Regions from separate parts of the Terrisporobacter hibernicus genome, predicted to be linked through region 1. Evidence: riboswitches for the same ligand, from Rfam matches in the RefSeq annotation. Region 1 holds a riboswitch; the other holds the start of a gene.
What was found. Region 1 has a riboswitch for S-adenosylmethionine ahead of metK (methionine adenosyltransferase). Riboswitches for the same ligand answer to the same signal wherever they lie in the genome.
Positions count from the first base shown of each region.

Region 2: it holds a riboswitch for S-adenosylmethionine, as region 1 does, so the genes downstream of both, JW646_RS05710 (Na+/H+ antiporter NhaC family protein) here and metK (methionine adenosyltransferase) in region 1, are expected to answer to the same signal.

Region 1 is NZ_CP081135.1:2,013,380-2,018,327, reverse strand. It holds gene recD2 (SF1B family DNA helicase RecD2) at 1-1,134, opposite strand, end outside; gene metK (methionine adenosyltransferase) at 1,275-2,468, opposite strand; SAM riboswitch class I at 2,572-2,679, opposite strand; gene yyaC (spore protease YyaC) at 2,885-3,394, shown strand; gene mreB (rod shape-determining protein) at 3,469-4,497, opposite strand; gene spoIIID (sporulation transcriptional regulator SpoIIID) at 4,774-4,948, opposite strand, start outside.
Region 2 is NZ_CP081135.1:1,188,811-1,193,758, reverse strand. It holds gene JW646_RS05720 (C40 family peptidase) at 1-640, shown strand, start outside; gene JW646_RS05715 (flavodoxin domain-containing protein) at 823-1,812, shown strand; SAM riboswitch class I at 1,916-2,022, shown strand; gene JW646_RS05710 (Na+/H+ antiporter NhaC family protein) at 2,125-3,444, shown strand; gene JW646_RS05705 (undecaprenyl-diphosphate phosphatase) at 3,691-4,518, shown strand; gene JW646_RS05700 (CD3072 family TudS-related putative desulfidase) at 4,611-4,948, shown strand, end outside.

The DNA.
Region 1 (4,948 bases):
ACTCATTCTCTTAGCCGCTCTACCTGTTGGAGCACATAGCACTACTTTTTGGTCATTATTTTCAAATATTTTTATTATAGTATTTATCGTTGTAGTTTTCCCTGTACCAGGACCACCTGTAATAATTGTTACTCCATTATTTATAGATTCTTTTACTGCTAAGATTTGATTGTTCGCCAAACTTATTTCATCTTCTTTTTCAACAACTTTTATTTCTTCTTCTATATTAATATGTAAATCCTTCGTTTCATGTTGAGATAGCTTTACTATTTCTTTGCATACACCATTTTCACATATATAGTACATCATCAAATAGATAAGTATTTCTCCGTTCATATTTTCTAAATGTACTTTTTGATCGTATGCTAAATCCATAATTCCATTTTCCACATATTTAGGTTCTACACCTAAAATTTTGACTGATTGCTCAATCAATATTCTTTTAGGTAAATATGTATGACCACTTCCCAAGCTTTGGTTTAAAGTAAATAAAATACCCTGCATAATTCTATCTGGAGAATATTTGTCTATACCTATTTTGCTAGCAATATCATCGGCAATTCTAAATCCTATACCTCTTACTTCTTCTGCTAGTCTATATGGATTTTTATTTATCACTTCCAAGGATTTATCTTTATATTTTTTATATATTCTTAAACAATAATTAGGAGTTATTCCATAAGGAGATAGTTGTATTATTATATTTCTAAGTTCTCTATTTTCTTCATAGCTTTCTTGGATTTGTTTTACTTTCTTAATACCTATTCCTTCTACTTCAGTTAATCTTTCTGGAGTATTTTGAATAATATCTAAAGTATCAACACTAAATTTATCTACTATTCTTTTAGCCATTTTTTCGCCTATTCCATGTATCATACCCGAAGATAAATAAACATAGATACCCTCAAGAGAAGATGGTGTAACAGGTATAAAACTTTGCACCTCAAATTGAGATCCATAAATTTTATGGTTTACCCATTTTCCTTCTATTTCTATGCTTTCTCCTACAGACAAAGTTGGCATACATCCTACAATAGTTATTTCATCATTTTCATTGGCTAAAGAGGCTATGGTATAACCATTTTCTTCATTTTTAAAGACTATATCACTAACCATTCCTTGTAATTTTTCCATTTCAATTCTCCTAAAATCATTTATTAACGCCTACTTATAATTATTAGTATTATAAATATATTTTATGTTATCACTTAATGTAAAAAAAATAAAGAGCCGTATTTTATACAACTCTTTATTATTTATGTTAATCATTAAAATTATTTTATTGAAGATTGTTCTCTTAATGCTTCAGCTTTATCAGTTCTTTCCCATGGTAAATCCACGTCAGTTCTTCCAAAGTGACCATATGCAGCTGTTTGTCTGTAAATTGGTTTTCTTAAGTCTAAGTCTCTTATTATAGCACCTGGTCTTAAGTCAAAGTTTTTATTTATTAATTCAACTAATTCAGCTTCAGAAACTTTTCCAGTTCCAAAAGTGTCTACAAATATAGATAAAGGTCTAGCAACGCCTATAGCATAAGCTAACTCTATTTCACACTTATCTGCAAGTCCAGCAGCTACTATATTTTTAGCAACGTATCTAGCAGCATATGCAGCAGATCTATCAACCTTAGTTGCATCTTTTCCTGAGAATGCTCCTCCACCGTGTCTAGAATATCCGCCATAAGTGTCTATTATTATTTTTCTTCCTGTTAAACCAGTATCTCCTTGTGGTCCACCTATAACAAATCTACCTGTTGGGTTTATATATATCTTAGTTTCATCATCTAATAAATCTGCTGGTATAACTTCTTTTATTACTAACTCTATTAAATCTTTTCTTATAGTGTCATTATCTACATGTTCACTATGTTGAGTAGATATTAATATAGTATGAACTCTTACTGGCTTATTTCCATCGTACTCTACAGTAACTTGAGTTTTACCATCTGGTCTTAAATAATCTACAGTTTTATTTTTTCTTATTTCTGTTAATCTTCTAGATAGCTTATGTGCTAAAGATATAGGTAATGGCATTAATTCTGGAGTTTCATTACACGCAAACCCAAACATTATACCTTGATCTCCTGCTCCTATAGCTTCAATTTCTTCTTCCGTTTGTTCTCCACTTCTACTTTCTAAAGCTTCATCAACACCCATAGCTATATCTGATGACTGCTCATCTATAGCAGTTATCACAGCGCAAGTTTGACTATCAAAGCCATATTTAGCTCTTGTATATCCTATTTCCTTTACTGTATCTCTAACTACTTTTTGTATATCTACATAAGCGTTTGTAGATATTTCTCCTGCTACTAATACTAATCCTGTAGTAGTTATTGTTTCACAAGCTACTCTTGATAAAGGGTCCTTCTCTAATAAAGCATCTAATATTGCATCTGAAATTTGGTCACACATTTTATCTGGATGACCTTCAGTTACTGATTCCGATGTGAATAAATGTCTTGACATTGTATTTCCTCCTTTTATTATCTATTTTTGTCAATTTGGGTAAAAATAAAACCTCTTCTTTAACAGAAGAGGTTAATTATCACATAAAAATTATAATTAACTAACCTCATCTCTCTAACGTTTCCGTTAAGTAGGATTTAGCACCGTTCCCCAATATGGGAGTGGTTGCTGGGCTTCACAGGGCCTGTCCCTCTGCCTCTCTTGATAAGGTGTAATCACGATTACACATATATTTTATTATTACTTTTAACAAGTATATGATAACCCTTTTTTTTTATAGTGTCAAGATTTTATTTATTTTAAGAACACTATTTAAGCTTTCATCATATGATTATGTATAAGTGATTTTATGTTGATTAAAGTTATGTATTTTTTTATTATGTAGTTCATATATTTTTGAAGGGAGGTAAGTTCCTATGTATTTAGCCAAAGTGCATTACAAAAAAGAAAATGTTATAGAAATATTAAGCTTAATACTCAAAGATATAATTAATGAAAATACCGTTGTTATTTGTATAGGAACAGATCGTGCTATAGGAGATGCTTTAGGTCCTTTAGTCGGTACTATGCTTAAAAATAGCGACTTTAAATACCCAGTTTACGGTACCCTAGATAATCCTATTCATGCCTTGAACATATATGAATCTTTTGATCAAATAAAAGAAAAGCATCCTAACAGTGAATTCTTAGCTATTGATGCCTGTTTAGGTTCTATAAATAATATAGGAAACATTCAAATTAGAAAAGGACCAATTCTACCAGGTAAAGGCGTAGGTAAAAAACTCCCGCAAATTGGATCACATTCAATTGTAGGTATTGTAGATAAAGTAGATGAAAATAATAGATTTTCATTTAATAATGTTCGACTTCATTTTATTTTAGAATTGGCTGAAACTATTGCTCTATCAATCTTACTCTCCACCTAAATAGAGTCATCTGTGTACTTATATTAAAAAGGGCTGTACATACTAATTAAAATTATTATGACAGCCCTTTTATACTATTTTTTATTTCTTCTCTTAAATGTTCCGCCAGTTTCTAGTAAATCTAATGTGCTTAATGATGAACCTGTTCCTCTTGCAACACAAGATAAAGGCTCGTCGGCAACTATTACTTGAATTCCTGTAGCTTCCTCAATTCTCTTATCTAAATTTTTTAATAAAGCTCCCCCACCAGTCATCACTATACCAGACGTACTTATATCTGCTGCTAATTCAGGTGGTATTTTTTCTAATACAACTCTAGTTGTAGCTACGATTTGCTTTATACATTCTTCTAATGCTTCCGCTATTTCTTGTGAACTAACTTCTATAGTTTCTGGTAAGCCTTTTATTATGTTTCTACCGCTTATTTTCATAAATTGTTCTTCACTATCTTTCATAGCTGTTCCAATTTCTACTTTTAGCTTTTCTGCACTTCTCTCCCCTATAAGAAGGTTATGCTTTTTCTTAATATACGCTACTATGGCAGCATCAAACTTATCTCCGCCTATTTTTATTGAGTCACTAACTACCGCTCCTCCAAGAGATATAACAGCTATATCTGTAGTTCCTCCACCTATATCTATTACCATATTTCCATTTGGTAAAGATATATCCATACCTGCGCCTATAGCTGCTGCAATGGGTTCTTCTATTATATATACCTCTCTTGCTCCTGCTTCTCTTGTGGCTTCTTCTACTGCCCTTTTCTCAACTTCTGTTACACCTGTTGGCACACATACCATTATTCTTGGCATTACAAGTCTTCTAAATCCTTTTTTTTCAACTATCTTTTCTGTAAAGTATTTTAACATTTTTTCAGTTGCTTCATAATCAGAAATAACACCATCTTTTAACGGTCTTATTGCCACTATATTGGCAGGTGTTCTCCCTATCATTTTTCTTGCTTCATTTCCAACTGCTAAAACTGTATTTGTATTTTTTTCAATTGCAACTACCGATGGTTCTTCTAGTACTATGCCCTTACCATCTACATAAACTAAGACATTTGCCGTGCCTAAATCTATTCCTATATCTGCTCCAGCCATATTTTCACTCCTTTTATTATTCATATATATTAAACTTTATTTGATTTCTCTTTAAAGACCTCTATGTTACAAGATATACAAAAAAATAATATAAGTCAAGAAAAAAATGCAGGTTTTATAGTACATTTTTTACTAAGATTGTTTTTATTTTTATTTTATACTATTATTTATTTTTATAATTTAATTTTTTAAATTTTCATGTCGTTTTTTGACATAAACTCCCAGACATCATTATTTAACTAAAAGCTTTTAAATTCAAAAAAGTGCAGGATATACCTACACTTTTTTTTCACTTTCATATTTAAGCTTTGTTGCCATACCACCTCGAATATGTCTTTCTGATTTATTCTTTTCTAAAACTCTCTTAACTTCTAAAGCTAGAGAAGGATTGATTTCTTCTAATCGTTCCGTTACATCCTTATGAATAGTACTTTTACTTACACCAAAAGTT
Region 2 (4,948 bases), 820 kb from region 1:
TGGAAATGATTCTAATAATGAAACATCAACTACTAAATATGTAGACTCAAAACCTGGATTAAATGTAAGAAGAGGAGCAGGAACAAGCTACTCAGTAATTACTACATTAAATCATGGAACAAAAGTAACTGTAAAATCAACTAACAATGGATGGTCAAAAATAACTAGTGGAAGTATAACAGGATATGTGTCTAGTACATATCTAACTAGCACAAAACCATCTTCTGGAGGTTCTTCAGATTCTAATACATCAACTAGTACTTCAGCAAGTAAGGTAATTTCTTATGCAAAAAAATTATTAGGAAAGCCTTATGTATGGGGTGCTCAAGGACCTAGTGGATTCGACTGTTCAGGGTTTACATACTATGTATTTAAAAATGCTGCTGGAATAACATTACCAAGAACATCATCTTTACAAAGTCACTATGGAACTTATGTAAGTAGAAGTAATTTAAAAGCTGGAGATTTAGTATTCTTTGATACTGTTGGTTCAAATAATGGTGGGGTTACTCACGTTGGTATCTACATAGGAAATGGACAATTAATTCATGCTGCATCTGGGCAAGGAAAAGTTGTTATAAACGATATGAATAGTTCGTACTATGTAAATACTTATGTAAATGCAAGAAGAGTTTTATAATCATCGAAAAGAAAAAGTACATATTGGAATTATTAAGTAAATCTTAATAATTCCTTTTTTTATTATTAAAAAAAATATAAAAATCATAAAAATATAAGCTATTTACTCATTTGATAGACAGGGGTCATAAAAAGTGTAACAATAGAAGAAAGGAAGATGTGAAAACTATTCCTAAAAAATAAATGTCAAATAATAAGATTTATTATGAAGAGGTGGATAAAATGAATGTTACTCTTATTTTATATGAAAGTAAGTATGGAACAGGAAAGGTTATTGCAAATACTGTATGTCCAATATTAGGCCCAGCAAAATCTTTTGACATTATTGATGCACCAAGTGATATTAAGTATTATTCTAACATTGTCTTAGTGTTTTCTTTGTATGGACAAAATAGTTGCGAAAAAATTTTGAAATATATAGAAGAAAACAAAATAGACTTTAGTAAGAAAAGAGTAGCCTTAGTATGTATAGGACTAAATAAACCAGATGGATTAAATGAAATTGCTAAATTGAAAAAAATTGTAAATAATGAAAATATTTTTTGCGAGTTTATAAAGGGTGAAATGTTTATAAATAAGCTTAATACTGATGATAAGGAAAAGATAAAGTCATTTTGTTCCAAAGTGGGGATACCATTTGGTGACTTAGGTGAATATGATGAGAAAAAAGCCTTGGAATTGGGTAAAGACTTAAGGGAATATTTTAATACACCTAAGTTTATACCTCCGGTTAATATAACCAAAAAAGAAATTGAAGCTTTTCTTATAAATAAAAACACATGTACACTTGCTACTGGATATGGAGACTTTGTAAGAGCGACACCTTTAGAATATGAGTATTATGATGGAAATATTTATATAATTAGTGAAGGCGGTTTAAAGTTTATAGGACTTTCAAAAAACAATAAAATATCTCTTTGTGTATATGAAGATTATAAAAGTATGAACAATTTATGTGGATTGCAAATAAGTGGAGAAGCGAAAATTATAAAACCTTGGTGTGATGAATATATAGATGTACTTAGTAGAAAAGATCTTAAGGTAGAAAATATATCAAAATTACCTTTTGATATGAATGTAATAAAAATTGTACCAAGTAAGTATGAATTTTTATATTCTAAATTTAAAAATTTAGGATTTGACTCAAAACAAATTTATATACCTGAGAAATAGTTTGTGCTTAATATGATATATTAGAATTTTTTAATAATAAAAAGTTGACAGTAGATAAAAAATACTCTAGTATTATATTAATTAATAAAAATAAATATTTACTTACTTATCAAGAGTGGTGGAGGGACAGGCCCTATGATACCCGGCAACCGATATATATTTATATATAAAAAGGTGCTAAATCCTGCAGCGAAGGCTGAAAGATGAGGAATAACATAGTTTATAAAAGCTTGAGATTATTCTCAAGCTTTTTTTAGTATGGAAAATAAAATTTAAACTGATAGTAAGTATTATAAGGAAGGGAGAATAATTATGAGTAAGGAAAGACAAAAAGGTAGTGCATTGGCATTATTGCCACTAGTTATATTTTTGGTTTTATTTATTGGAAGTGGAGTTATAAGTGGAAATTTTTATAAAATGCCTACTTTAGTAGCTTTTATAATTTCAACAGCAGTAGCATTTTTATTTAATAGAGAAGTTGATTTTAACAAGAAGATAGACGTATTTTGTAAAGGTGGAGGAAATAAAGATATTATTTTAATGCTTATAATATTCTTATTTGCTGGTGCTTTCAGTGGTGTATCAAAAGCCATGGGTGGAGCTGATTCAGTAGTAAATTTAGGTTTATCAGTAGTACCAGCTAACTTATTAGTTACAGGATTATTTGTTATAGGATGTTTTATATCAATATCTATGGGAACATCAGTAGGGACAATAGCTGCAATAGGACCAATAGGTGTAGCAGTCGCTTCAAAAACTGGAATACCAGTAGCTTTAGTTTTAGGTGCAGTCGTAGGTGGTGCGATGTTTGGTGATAACTTATCAATGATATCTGATACAACAATTGCAGCAACTAGAACTCAAGGTTGTGAAATGAGAGATAAGTTTAAAGTAAACTTCTTAATAGTGCTGCCAGCAGCAATAGTAACCATAATATTGTTAACTGTAATGAGTAGAGGATATGTAAGCGTATCAAATGAAGCGTATGATTATGAATTATTAAAAGTTTTACCATATTTATTTGTACTTATTGGTGCCATTCTTGGAGCAAATGTATTTTTACTTCTTGGTGGAGGAGTAATATTTGCAGGAACAATAGGCATAATAACAGGATCATTAGATTTATTTGGAGTAATAACAGCTGTATCTGAAGGAATGGCGGGAATGTTTGAACTTTGTATGATATCTGTAGTAGTTGGAGGAATGGTTGAACTTATTAAGTTTAATGGAGGAATTGATTTTGTACTTGATTTTATACAAAGTAAAATTAAAAATAAAAAAGGTGCTGAATTTGGAATAGCAGCATTAGTTAGTATTGTAGATTTATGTACTGCAAATAACACTATAGCCATAGTAATGGCTGGACCAATAGCTAAAGATATAGCAGATGAATATGAAATAGATTCAAAAAAATCAGCTAGTATATTGGATATATTTTCTTCAGTATGGCAAGGTATAATTCCTTATGGAGCCCAACTATTAACAGCAGCAGGTTTGGCTGGTATATCACCATTTGCAATAATTGGTTACTTACACTATCCAATATTAATGTTTGTGTGTGGTATAGTTGCTATAGGATTTGGTCTTCCGAGACTTAAAAGTAACAAAGGAAATTCAGAAAAAATAGCATAGAAACTACCTAATATAGGAAAAAAGTTATCTGAAATATTTTAGATAACTTTTTTTAAATAAGGGTAGTTTTAGAGGATATTTTAAAGTAATTAAATTTTTATACTTACTATTTTGTGAATTTATTACAAAATGGTAAGTATAAAATTATGAGGCTAAGTCATACTTTATATGGTATACTAGAAAAGGACCTAATATTAATTAGGATTTTTTTTATTCAAATAAAGAAAATATAAATGAGGTGAAAACATGGAATGGATAGAAATATTTAAAGCCATCATATTGGGAATTATTGAAGGAATTACAGAGTGGCTTCCAGTAAGTAGTACAGGCCATATGATATTAGTTGATGAATTTCTACAATTAGGTATGTCGCCAGCTTTCAAAGAAATGTTCTTTGTAGTTATACAGCTTGGTGCCATAATGGCTGTTGTAATTTTATATTGGAAAAAGATTTTTCCTTTTAAATTTGATAGAAAACCATTTGTACAAAAAGACATAATTATTATGTGGATTAAAATAGTAATTGCTTGTATTCCTGCAGCAGTAATTGGATTACTATGGGATGATCAAATAAATGCGCTATTTTATAATTTCCAAACAGTAGCTACTATGCTTATCATATTTGGTATTTTATTTATAGTAGTTGAAAATCATAACAAAGGTACAAGACCTAAAGTTACAAACATGAATCAACTTACATATAAAATGGCTATAATCATAGGATTATTCCAATTAATAGCCGCAGTTTTTCCAGGGACATCTCGTTCAGGGGCAACAATAGTGGGAGCATTATTAATAGGTGTATCAAGAGAAATAGCAGCAGAGTTTACATTCTTTTTAGCTATACCAGTAATGTTTGGTGCAAGTTTACTTAAGCTATTAAAATTTGGATTTGCATTTACGAGTTTTGAATTAATTGTATTAGGTGCTGGTACTGTAGTATCATTTGTAGTATCTGTTTGGGCAATCAAATTCCTTATGGGATATATTAAAAAACATGACTTTAAAGTATTTGGATGGTATAGAATAATCCTTGGTATTATTTTATTAGCATACTTTTTCTTTATGATGTAAAATAATTTAGAATTTTAGATAAAGCTATGGTAAAAATAAATTGCCATGGCTTTTTAATATATAATAATTGATAGATAAAATAAGGAGTAATTATGAAAAGAATTTTAGCTGTAACACATTGTATTTTAAATAGAGCATCAAAAGTTGAAGGATATAATATCAAAGAAATTAACGAAGAAAATAATTTGAGAAAAAAATTATTAAATGAAGTTTTAACAAAAGATATAGAGTTATTACAATTACCATGTCCAGAGTTTACAATGTATGGTTCAAAACGTTGGGGACATGAAAAAAGTCAATTTGATAATCCATTTTTTAAAAGTCATTGTAATAATCTATTAAAGCCTATAATAGAACAATTAATAGAGTATTATACAAATAAAGAAAAATTTGAAATAATGGGTATTGTTGCCATAGATGGCAGCCCTAG